One region of the Erwinia rhapontici genome, then DNA from elsewhere that is predicted to be linked to it. Evidence: predicted binding sites of a transcription regulator. Region 1 holds the regulator's gene; each other region holds the start of a gene.
What was found. The regulator LexA, encoded in region 1, represses DNA repair genes until DNA is damaged. The targets are predictions, from matches to a motif close to TNCTGTATGTACATACAGNA.
Positions count from the first base shown of each region.

Region 1 (4,074 bases):
AAAAATGCGGGGAGATTGAAGCCTGCACACATCAGGATGCGTGCCAGCACGATCATAGTGTGCAGAGTAAAAAACGCGGGCGTTAGTCAAATTTTGTGAGGGAGGAGAAAGAGGTGAGTGGCACTGTCCTTGTGCCTGGGTAGGAGCATCGTCCTGAAAGGGTCCGCTGTTTTTACCAGCGGTGGTTGTTACGGGTTTCCCAATCACTCAGCTCTTTTTCGGCCTGATCTTTCTGATAGCCGTAGCGTTCCTGAATTTTACCCACCAACTGATCGCGTTTACCTTCAACGACCGTCAAGTCATCATCGGTCAGCTTACCCCATTGTTCTTTCACTTTACCTTTAAACTGTTTCCAGTTACCGCCGGCTTCGTCTTTATTCATAATGTGATTCCTCTACCTTGGGTTAAAACAGCTTTAATGCCTCAAAAACCAACTGTTAAACCAGACAATCATCTGGTTATTTGCCTGAGACAAAGATAATTGTAGTAGAGAAACCACGCACTGGCCGTTAACCCGCTGGCAAAAGCGGTAGAAATCACTAAAAACACCTAGAATTCAGTGAACTAGCGAAGCGGCGCGTTACGTAACCAAATGTGTCACTGCGCGAACCAGGTTCCCTTACGCCAGTGACGACGCCAGATGACCCACAGGGAGACACCGCGCAGCAGCAGGAACAACGTGACTGCCAGCCACAGACCATGATTACCCAGCCACGGCACGCTAAACAGCGCCAAACCAAAGCCCAGTGCTGCGACGGCCATACTGTTGCGCATCTCACTGGCGCGGGTGGCACCGATAAACATCCCATCCAGCAAATAACAGCCCACACCCGCTAATGGCATCAGCACCTGCCACCATAAATACCGATCGGCAAGCTGGCGAAGCGGTTCCAGAGACGTCAGCAGCGCGATAATTTGCTCACCAAACAGGGCATAAAATAGAGAAAACCCTGCTGCGACTAGTAACGACTGCCGACAGGCAGCATGCCAGACGCTGAGTAACTGCTTACTGTCGCGCGCGCCATAGGCTTCTCCAGAACAGGCCTCAACCGCATAGGCGAAGCCATCCAGTGCATAGGCGGTAAAGGTGAGGAACATCAGCAATACCGCGTTGACCGCCACCACATCATTCCCCAGACGGGCACCAAAGATAGTCAGCGACGCAAAGCAGATTTGCAACAACAGAGAACGCAGCATGATGTCGCGATTTAAGCGCAGCAGGCGCCCCACATCACCGCGCCAGGCACTCAGCATCAACCTTACTGACAGACCACGCAGTTTCATCACCCGCCATACCAGCAGCAGACCAACAATAAAACTGACATATTCAGCTATTGCGGTAGCCGCTGCCGCGCCCTGTACACCCCACTTCAGGCCAATAACAAACCACAGATCCAGCAGGATATTGACCAGATTACCCACCACCAGCAGGATCACAGGGGCACGCGCATACTGCACCCCAAGGAGCCAGCCAAGCAGCACGAGATTGGCCAACGTTGCGGGAGCACTGAGCCAGCGCACCTGCATAAACAGTGCCGCCTGGTGCAGAACGTCTTCGCTGCCACCGGTCAGGCCCAGAGCAAAGTGAGTGATGGGTGTTTTTAGCAGGATAAACAGCAGGCCGGCCAGCAGAGCGAGCAGCAGCGGCTGCATCAATGCACGTGCCAGTGCGGATTTATCACTGGCTCCAAATGCCTGGGCAGTCAGCCCGGTGGTGCTCATGCGTAGAAACAGTAGCAGCATAAACAGGAAGCTGGTTACGGTCGTGCCGATCGCCACCCCACCAAGATACGTCGGGCTATCAAGATGGCCGATCACGGCGGTATCGACCAGACCAAGCAGTGGCACGGTAATATTAGAAAGGATCATCGGCAGCGCCAGCCGCCAGAGGCTTTTATCCGCAGAGGTGAGCAGTTTCATCAGAACCCATCAGAGCTAAAGCGATTACAGATGATAATACGCGCCACAGAAGCAGCGCGCAGGATTTAGCGGGGAGTAACGATTACAGCCAGTTGCCGTTGCGAATAACGCCGACAGCAAGACCTTCAATAGTCAGCGTTTGCTGACGCAGGTCGACAATGATAGGTTTGAAGTCCGGGTTTTCTGGTAAAAGTTGCACCGTATTACCCTGCCTTTTCAGGCGTTTCACTGTCACTTCGTCATCAATGCGCGCAACCACAACCTGCCCATTACGCACATCTTCAGTTTTATGTACCGCTAACAGATCGCCGTCCATAATACCGATGTCTTTCATCGACATCCCACTGACGCGCAACAGAAAATCAGCGCCAGGCTTGAACAGGTCAGGGTCAACTTTGTAGTGCCCTTCAATGTGCTGCTCTGCCAACAGTGGCTCACCGGCGGCAACCCGGCCAATCAGTGGAAGACCGTCTTCTTCTTCCATCATCAGGCGAATACCGCGGGAAGCACCAGAAACGATCTCAATCACGCCTTTACGGGCTAAGGCCTTCAGGTGTTCTTCAGCCGCATTCGGGGAACGGAAACCAAGTTGCGCAGCGATCTCTGCGCGCGTCGGCGGCATACCAGTTTGATTAATGTGGTCGCGAATCAGGTCATAAACCTGCTGCTGCCTCGCCGTTAGTGCTTTCATTCCGCCCCCTGGTTGTTTATACAGTCGACTGTGAGTATATACAGGTATTTAGACATTGAAAACCTAAAGTTGGGCGAAATGCAGTTTGTGGCGATTTTTGGAAAACTCATCGCAAATGTGGCACTAACAGCATGATCCAAACAAAAATTGCCAGCAAGATAGTCAACAGCACGGCCGCAGAACCCATATCTTTGGCCCGGCCTGCAAGGGGGTGTATTTCACTGCCGATACGGTCGACGACCGCTTCGATGGCACTGTTGAGTATTTCGACAATGATGACCAGCATGACCGAGCCAATCAGCAGCACACGGGTAATGGCATCTACGTCCAGCCAGCAGGCAATGATAATCGCAATGATCGCCGCGACGGCTTCCTGACGAAAAGCGGCTTCATGCTGCCACGCGCTGCGGATGCCTTTCCACGAATACCCGGCTGCTTTTATGATTCGCGTCAGTCCGGTGACATTATTTGCCATAATCAGGGAACCCTTTGAGAAGTTTAACGTCAATGAGTGGAACTACAGGTTTTTTAACACCACAGATTCTGTTGGCGCTTTCTGGTATGCTTGCGGCGCTTTGCTAACAAGAGGCTTCATGTTGTCTATGTCAGGTTGGCGTAAATTATATTATAACTTATTGAATCTTCCAGTAAAACTACTGGTAAAAAGTAAAGCAATTCCGGCTGAGCCGGTTGCCGAACTCGGGCTTGATACGTCGCGCCCTATTATGTATGTGCTGCCTTATGATTCAAAGGCCGATCTCCTTGCACTGCGTGAGCAGTGTCGCAAACAAGACCTGCCCGATCCTCTGGAACTTCTGGAGATCGACGGTACGGTATTGCCACGCCATGTGTTTATTCATGATGGCCCGCGCTTGTTCCCGTACTTTGTTCCGAATCTTGAGTCGGTCAAGCTGTTCCACGATTATCTCGATCTGCACCGCAATCATCCCGATCTGGATGTGCAAATGGTGCCGGTATCAGTGATGTTTGGTCGTGCGCCGGGCCGTGAGGTACAGGGTGACGAACAGCCGCATCTGCGCATGTTGAATGGTATCCAGAAATTCTTTGCCGTCATCTGGCTGGGACGTGACAGTTTTGTGCGCTTCTCACCGATGGTATCGCTGCGCCATATGGCCACCGAGCACGGTACAGATAAAATCATCGCGCAGAAGCTGGCCCGTGTGGCGCGTATGCACTTTGCCCGCCAGCGTTTAGCGGCTGTGGGGCCGCGTCTGCCTGTGCGCCAGGACTTGTTCAACAAGCTGTTGCAGTCTAAAGCGATCGCTAAAGCGGTTGAAGACGAAGCACGCAGCAAAAAAATCTCCCATGAAAAAGCCCAGCAGAATGCCGTTGAGCTGATGGAAGAGATCGCAGCTGACTTCTCTTACGAAGCGATTCGTCTGACCGACCGTATCATGGGTTGGACCTGGAGCAAGCTGTATCAGGGGATTAACGTTAACGGC
Region 1 is NZ_CP085627.1:4,666,153-4,670,226, forward strand. It holds gene zur (zinc uptake transcriptional repressor Zur) at 1-86, shown strand, start outside; gene LJN55_RS21515 (CsbD family protein) at 173-382, opposite strand; gene dinF (MATE family efflux transporter DinF) at 598-1,920, opposite strand; gene lexA (transcriptional repressor LexA) at 2,003-2,611, opposite strand; gene LJN55_RS21530 (diacylglycerol kinase) at 2,718-3,086, opposite strand; gene plsB (glycerol-3-phosphate 1-O-acyltransferase PlsB) at 3,214-4,074, shown strand, end outside.

Region 2 (4,074 bases), 1.8 Mb from region 1:
CAGGAAACGTCAAACGATGAAAAGGCTGTAAAATTTCCCGTTGTTTCCAGCGGCAGATGGACAGATATCCTGCAGTCAGTCGTGGATAAGTTGTTGGATGGTTGCATTGCCTCTACCCTGAAAAGGAAATTACGCAGAGGAGAATCGATACAAATGGCATTTTCGGCGAACCCATTGTTTATCAATACCATCCTGCTCGGTGGCAGCAGTGAAGAGAAACTGCGTGCAGCTGCAGCGGCGGGTTTCAGTCAGGTGGAATTGTGGCAGCAGGATGTGAGTGAAGCCGTGGGCGATGCCGCCGCGCTGGCCGATCTCTGCCAGCAGCTTTCCCTCGGGCTGACGGATTACCAGGTGTTGCTGGATTTTGATGGGGCGCCAGAGAGCCTGCGAGAAGATAAACAGCATGAAGCCTTACAGATGATGGCAACGGCGCAACGCCTTGGCGCATCAACGCTGTTGGTGCCGGCTTCCACTCATCCGCACTGTTGCACAGAACGTATCGAAGCGGATTTACGCTGGCTGGTGCAGCAGGCGGCAGATCATGGCCTGCGCGTAGCGTATGAGGCGATGGCCTGGAGCCAGCATATTAATAACACCGCCGAGGCATGGCAGCTTATCCAGCAGATTGACGCACCCAATCTGGGGCTGGTGGTGGATGCTTTTCATATTTTTGTACGCCAGAGAACGCTGGCAGACCTGGCCGGTATTCCGGCAGAGAGGATTTTTCTGGTGCAGTTGTCCGATCTGAATGAGCAGCCGGATGCAAAGCATCTGGTCGATACGGCCCGGCATCACCGATTGTTACCCGGTGAGGGCCAATACCCACTGAAGGCGCTGTTAGCGCATTTGCAGCAGATCGGTTACGAGGGGCCAATAGGCCTGGAAGTATTTAACGATCAACGCCACGCTGCTGACCCGCTGGCAACGGCACAGGCAGCGATGGCGTCATTGCGCAGTGTGCTGAGCACATAATGATCTGAACGGCTGATCAGAAAAAAGATCAGCCACAGCAGGGGCGGGTTACACCGCGCGCAGTTTGCCTTCATCAGATGCGTCGCTGTTATCAGCCGCACTGCTCTCTTCAGGCAGTTTACCGGTGCGGAGGATCTGTTGCAGCGCGTCTTTATTTTCCGCCATAAACAGCCCCAGCGCTTCACCCTGCTGTTCTTCCATTTCCAGCGGGCTGGCGGTCAGCCAGTCGGCAAAGACTTCCGCCAGGTCGAGCATCTTGTCGTAAGCATCGGCTTCTTTCTTGCTGGCAAATGTCATCTTTTCCTCACCTTTTCTGACGACAACGTATTTGATTTCAACAGCCATGATTTTCGTCCTGTTTAACTGTATTTTTATACAGTGTAGCAGCGTCGCTTTTTTCACTCAAGCGTAAAGTGCGGATGATTACGCAAACGTTTTCGTTTATACTTCGCGCGTTTTTTTCAATCCATTCAGGTAGAGATTATGACAACTCTTGGAACTGCGCTGCGCCCTAATGCAACCCGTGTAATGCTGCTGGGATCCGGTGAACTGGGCAAAGAAGTAGCGCTGGAATGCCAGCGTCTGGGTGTGGAGGTGATCGCCGTGGATCGCTATGCCGATGCCCCTGCGATGCACGTTGCCCACCGCAGCCATGTGATCAATATGCTGGATGGCGCAGCCCTGGCCGCACTGGTCGCGCAGGAAAAGCCGGACTTCGTGGTGCCGGAAATTGAAGCGATCGCCACCGATATGCTGATCGAACTGGAAAAACAGGGACAGCACGTAGTGCCGACCGCACGCGCCGCGAAACTGACCATGAACCGTGAAGGTATTCGCCGCCTTGCTGCGGAAGATCTGGCGTTGCCGACGTCATCCTACCGCTTTGCCGACAGCCGCGAGGCTTTCCTGGCCGCCGCTGATGAGATCGGTTTCCCGTGCATCGTAAAACCCGTGATGAGTTCTTCTGGTAAAGGGCAGAGTTTTATCCGTGAAGCCGCACAGCTGGATGCTGCATGGGAATATGCACAACAGGGTGGCCGTGCCGGTGCCGGTCGGGTGATCGTTGAAGGCGTGGTGAAGTTTGATTTCGAAATTACCCTGCTGACCATCAATGCTGTCGACGGCATTCACTTCTGCGCGCCTATCGGACATCGTCAGGAAGATGGCGACTATCGCGAATCCTGGCAGCCGCAGCAGATGAGCGAGCTCGCACTGAAACGTGCGCAGGAGATTGCTGAAAAAGTGGTGAATGCACTGGGTGGGCGCGGCCTGTTTGGCGTTGAGCTGTTTGTCTGCGGTGATGAGGTGGTGTTCAGTGAAGTGTCGCCACGCCCGCATGATACCGGCATGGTCACGCTGATTTCTCAGGACGTCTCCGAGTTCGCGCTGCATGTGCGCGCGTTCCTCGGTCTGCCAGTCGGCGGCATCCGCCAGTACGGTCCGGCAGCATCAGCGGTGATCCTGCCAGAGCTGGACAGCAATAATGTGCAGTTCGCCAACCTGTCTGCTGCACTGGGCGCCGGGCTGCAACTACGCCTGTTTGGCAAGCCAGAAATTCAGGGCAAACGCCGTCTTGGTGTGGCACTGGCAACGGGCAATGACGTGGAAGAGGCGGTGCAGCGTGCCATCAGTGCCGCTGCCAGCGTAAAAGTCAGCGGCTGACAGACCTGCAGATTATTCAAGGGGCGGAATTCCGCCCCTTGTGGTTTTATCGCGCCCCGGCAACGGCTTCCTGCGCCAGGCGGGTAATACGGTCATAATCCCCCGCTTCCAGCGCATCCGCTGGCACCAGCCACGACCCACCAATACACAGCACACTTTTCAGCGCCAGGTAGTCGCGGTAGTTAGCCGGCGAGATGCCGCCCGTCGGGCAAAAACGTACCTGTGGGAAAGGCCCGCCAATCGCCTGTAAGGCTTTCACGCCGCCGTTAGCTTCCGCCGGGAAGAATTTAAACTCACGCAGACCATAATCAAGACCGGTCATCAATTCAGACACGGTGCTGATTCCCGGGATCAACGGCACTGAGCCGTCTACAGCGGCTCTGAGCAACGGCTCGGTCAGGCCCGGGCTGATGATAAACTGCGCGCCCGCATCGGTGACTTCTTTCAACTGCTGCGCGTTCAACACGGTGCCTGCCCCAACAATCGCTTCAGGCACTTCTCTCACCATGGCCTTCAGCGCATCCATCGCGCAGGGCGTGCGCAGCGTCACTTCCAGCACACGCACACCACCCGCTACCAATGCTTTCGCCATCGGAACAGCATGCTCAAGCTTGTTCACCACGATCACCGGCACAACCGGGCCTGTTTTCAGAATCTGTTCAGCGCTTGTTTTCCAGTTACTCATCAACGACGTTCTCCTGTCTGGCCTGCCTTCCGTCCTGGTGGATCGTAGCAGGCAAAAGTGACGCTCGCGGCGTCAGGAAGTGATTATGCGATCTACCATACAGGAGAAGCACCGCGAGCGTCTACGCGATCGTTGTGTTTTTAAAATGCAGGTTCATTTTTTATGAAGCCGTATTTTGCCCACAAAAAAGCCCGCCGAAGCGGGCTTAACCTGTCAGGACAGATTACTCGAATTCATTCCACGAGCGACCATCACGGGTAATCATGGCCACGGAAGCCACAGGCCCCCATGTTCCCGCCTGATAAGGCTTAGGTGCTTCTTTATCGGAAGACCAGGCATCCATAATGGAGTCAACCCATTTCCAGGCTTCCTCAACTTCGTCACGACGCACGAACAGGGCCTGGATACCGCGCATGGTTTCCAGCAGCAGGCGCTCATAGGCATCCGCCAGATGCGACTGATTGAAGGTTTCTGAGAAGCTCAGATCCAGCTTGGTGGTTTGCAGGTTATGTTTGTGATCCAGCCCTGGCACTTTGTTCAGGATCTGAATATCCATGCCTTCATCCGGCTGCAGACGAATGGTCAGTTTGTTCTGTGGCAGTTCCTGCCAGGTGTCTTTAAACAGGTTCAGTGCCGGGTTTTTGAAATACACCACCACTTCTGAACACTTGGTTGGCAGACGCTTGCCGGTACGCAGATAGAACGGAACACCAGCCCAGCGCCAGTCGTCGATGTCCACGCGGATGGAAACAAAG
Region 2 is NZ_CP085627.1:2,836,809-2,840,882, forward strand. It holds gene LJN55_RS13295 (sugar phosphate isomerase/epimerase family protein) at 154-972, shown strand; gene LJN55_RS13300 (YebG family protein) at 1,021-1,317, opposite strand; gene purT (formate-dependent phosphoribosylglycinamide formyltransferase) at 1,456-2,634, shown strand; gene LJN55_RS13310 (bifunctional 4-hydroxy-2-oxoglutarate aldolase/2-dehydro-3-deoxy-phosphogluconate aldolase) at 2,681-3,319, opposite strand; gene zwf (glucose-6-phosphate dehydrogenase) at 3,543-4,074, opposite strand, start outside.
Region 2: the regulator LexA is predicted to act here: its motif matches at 1,334-1,353, upstream of LJN55_RS13300 (YebG family protein).

Region 3 (4,074 bases), 1.4 Mb from region 1:
AAAATGGATGGCGTGGCCGACGTAGAAATTCGTGTGCCGCACTTCGGCTATGCTGACCGTATTCAGGAAATTCACATCAAAGTGATTCATATCCTGATGCTGCTCATCGAAAAAGAAATGGTCAAATAATCCCCTTCATCTTTCACGCCGCAGGTGCGTTGGCTGCTCTCGTGAACCCCGGTCACTTACTCGTGTAAGCTCCCGGGGATTCACTCGTTTGCCGCCTTCCTGCAACGTGAAATCCATTGGGGATAGAATCTATTTTCACGAGGTAATCCTGTGTGCGAACTACTTGGGATGAGCGCGAACGTCCCGACGGACATCTGTTTTAGTTTTACCGGGCTGGTGCAGCGCGGTGGCGGAACGGGTCCGCATAAAGATGGCTGGGGCATTACCTTTTATGAAGGGAAAGGCTGCCGCACATTTAAAGATCCGCAACCCAGTTTTCAATCGCCGATTGCCCGACTGGTGCAGGAATATCCGATTAAGTCCTGTTCGGTGGTGGCGCATATTCGCCAGGCGAACCGGGGTGAAGTATCGCTGGAAAATACGCACCCGTTTACCCGCGAACTGTGGGGGCGCAACTGGACTTACGCGCACAACGGGCAGCTTAAAGGCTATAAAAACCTGGATACCGGCCCTTATCGCCCCGTGGGTGAAACCGACAGTGAGATTGCCTTCTGCTGGTTGTTGCATAAGCTGACCACTCGCTATCCGCGTACGCCGGGCAACTGGCCAGCCGTCTTCCGCTACATTGCGGAACTGGCGGCAGAGATGCGTGAGAAAGGGGTGTTTAACATGCTGCTGTCAGATGGCCGCTATCTGATGGCGTTCTGTTCGACCAATCTGTTCTGGATCACCCGACGTGCCCCGTTCGGCAAAGCCAAATTGCTGGATCAGGATGTGGAAATTGATTTTCAGAAGCAGACCACGCCAAATGACGTGGTCACAGTGGTGGCCACTCAGCCGCTGACGGCGAATGAAACCTGGCACAAGATTGAGCCAGGTGAATGGGCGTTATTTTGCCTGGGTGAGCGCGAGCGCTGATTCCTGTACGGCTGAGTTGCCTGTCATCGGGCGGCTCAGTACGTACTTGCCATCGCTAACGTTGACCGCCGGAGGCTGTTTGGTCTGCACGAACTGCGTGTAACCCGGCTGCAATTGCTTCCAGAAATTGATGTAAGTGGAGTAGCGATGGCGCTGCATGTTGCTGTCGGTCATGCGGAACGGATAAATACTGACTTCAACACGTGGCTGGCCATTGCGCAGCGCGGCTTCCACATAGTGATAAATTTCATCCATATAGGCATCGGTCATGGCATAGCAGCCAATTGACACGCAGTTGCCGTGGATCATCAGATATTTCCCCTGATAACCCTGCTGGCGATCGTATTCGTTCGGAAAGCCGACGTTAATCGCACGATAAAAGCGGCTGTCTGGTTTTAACTGGGAAAGTCCCACGCTGTAAAAACCTTCCGGGCTTTTGAAGTCACCCTGTACGCGCTTTGGCCCCAATCCACCCGAAAAATTACAGATGCGGTAGCTGTTAAGCAGGCGGAATTCGTTGCCGATTTTGCCGTACAGTTCCAGCGTGCGTTCTTCTTTGAAGATTTGCAGGTACACGGGGGTACCAATCAGTTGTTTCTTTAACTCTTTGCTTACCGGGGCCAGTGGGGTAACCGAATCCGGTACGCTGGCGAAGACAACGGCTGGCAGAAAAATCATCGCAAACAGCAGTGCGATTTTGCCCATTCTGGTTCCCTTGAAATGTAGGGGTTGAAAGCAACGCCGGAAGGCGTCTGTACTGACAATATCGGATAATTCCGCTATCGCTGCGTCACCTTAGCATTGTCTATTTTTTTATCAAGATAGCGAAGAATAAAAACCTTAATTTATGTGCGTTCCGTTGCGTATTGAACTCTGGCTTTTTGACTGTATACTTATACAGTATTATCGGAGGGGGCTATGCGTAAAATCATTCACGTGGATATGGACTGCTTTTTTGCCGCAGTGGAAATGCGCGATAACCCCAGCCTGCGTGATATCCCCATCGCGATTGGCGGCAGCGAAAAACAGCGTGGCGTTATCAGCACGGCGAATTATCCTGCACGGAAATTTGGCGTGCACAGTGCGATGTCAACGGCGATGGCGCTTAAGCTCTGCCCGCACCTGACGGTGATCCGGGGCCGCTATGACGCCTATAAAGAAGCCAGCGCCCATATTCGTGACATTTTTTCCCGCTATACCACCCTGATTGAACCCCTGTCGCTTGATGAAGCTTACCTGGATGTGACTGACAGCCAGCATTGCCAGGGATCGGCCACGCTGATCGCGCGTGAGATCCGCGATACGATCCAGCAGGAACTGAATCTCACCGCATCAGCCGGGATAGCGCCGATTAAATTCCTGGCAAAAATCGCCTCCGATATGAATAAACCTAACGGCCAGTTTGTCATTACGCCGCAGCAGATGCCTGACTTCCTGCTGGCCCTGCCGCTGGCGAAAATTCCCGGCGTGGGAAAAGTCACGGCGCGTAAGTTAGAAGAGATGGGGCTGAACACCTGTGCCGATGTGCAAAAAACCGATTTGGTCACCTTGCTGAGGCGGTTTGGTAAGTTTGGCCGCGTGCTGTGGGAGCGCAGTAATGGCATTGATGACCGGGAAGTCATCACTACCCGTGAGCGTAAATCTCTTGGCGTGGAGCGGACGCTGTCGGAGGATATTCATAGCTGGGAAGCCTGCCTGGAAATTATCGACCTGCTGTACGATGAGCTGGCACGACGGCTGGATAACATTAAGCCGGATCGCCAGATTGCCCGTCAGGGCGTAAAACTGAAGTTTAATGATTTCCAGCAGACCACGCAGGAGCATGTCTGGCAGGTACTGAATAAGGCCGATCTGATTGAGATTGCGCGAAAAAGCTGGGATGAACGGCGTGCAGGGCGCGGCGTGAGGCTGGTGGGATTGCATGTGACGCTGCTGGACCCGCAGCTGGAAAGGCAATTGTTATTGGGATTGTAAGAGCGTGTCAGGCATACCTGACCCCTGCGAGTGTCGCGATTGTGACAGGGCGCGGGGCATGCCTGTATAGAGGCTGTCGTAGGGGCGAGGCAGGCCTCGCCCGTATCATATGCGCAGCATTACTTAACCGGGATCGCCTTCAACAGCGCAGTCAGCAGCTGCCAGTACAGGTCAACGCTTCCAATATGCACCTGCTCATCCGGGGAGTGTGGCCCGGTGATGGTCGGGCCAATCGATACCATGTCCATCTGTGGGTACGGTTCTTTAAACAGACCGCACTCCAGACCGGCGTGGATAACCTGGATGTTCGGGGTTTTATCGAACAGTTTTTCATAGGTTTCACGCACCAGCGCCATCACCGGAGAGGTGGCGTCCGGCTGCCAGCCAGGATAGCTGCCTTTGGCGAGGGTTTTCGCCCCGGCCAGCTGGCCGAGCGCAGTGAGCATTTCCACCACGTACTCTTTGCCGCTGTCGATCAGTGAACGGATCAGCGAGTTGATCTTCGCTTCATTGCCTTCAAACGTCACCACACCGACGTTCAGTGAGGTTTCCACCACGCCTTTCATCACGTCTGACTGACGGATCACGCCATTCGGTGTGCTGTTCAGCAGGGCGATAAACGCATCACGGCTGGTGGTGCTCAGAGCCTGCTCCGCATGGGCCAGATCCTCGACCACCACGGCAATGTTTTTCTCTTTCAGGCTCAGCTCATTTTGCAGCGTCAGCAGATAGCCGGCTGCCAGTGACTTCAGCTTATCGAGGCTGGCAACAGGAACCGCCAGCGTGGCGAAGGCTTCACGTGGGATCGCATTGCGCAGCGTACCGCCGCTGAAATCCACCAGACGCAGGTCAAGATCCGCCGCATGGGAGAACAGGAAGCGCGCCAGCAGTTTGTTGGCATTCCCCAGACCCACGTGAATATCACAACCGGAGTGACCGCCTTTCAGGCCTTTCAGCGTCAGTTTCACCGTCTGATAACCGGCCGGAACCGCTTCACGGGTCAGCGGCAGTGTGCTGGTAAAGTCGATACCGCCAGCACAACCCATATAGATC
Region 3 is NZ_CP085627.1:979,846-983,919, forward strand. It holds gene lpcA (D-sedoheptulose 7-phosphate isomerase) at 1-129, shown strand, start outside; gene LJN55_RS04530 (class II glutamine amidotransferase) at 280-1,047, shown strand; gene dpaA (peptidoglycan meso-diaminopimelic acid protein amidase) at 1,018-1,752, opposite strand; gene dinB (DNA polymerase IV) at 1,966-3,021, shown strand; gene pepD (beta-Ala-His dipeptidase) at 3,141-4,074, opposite strand, start outside.
Region 3: the regulator LexA is predicted to act here: its motif matches at 1,931-1,950, upstream of dinB (DNA polymerase IV).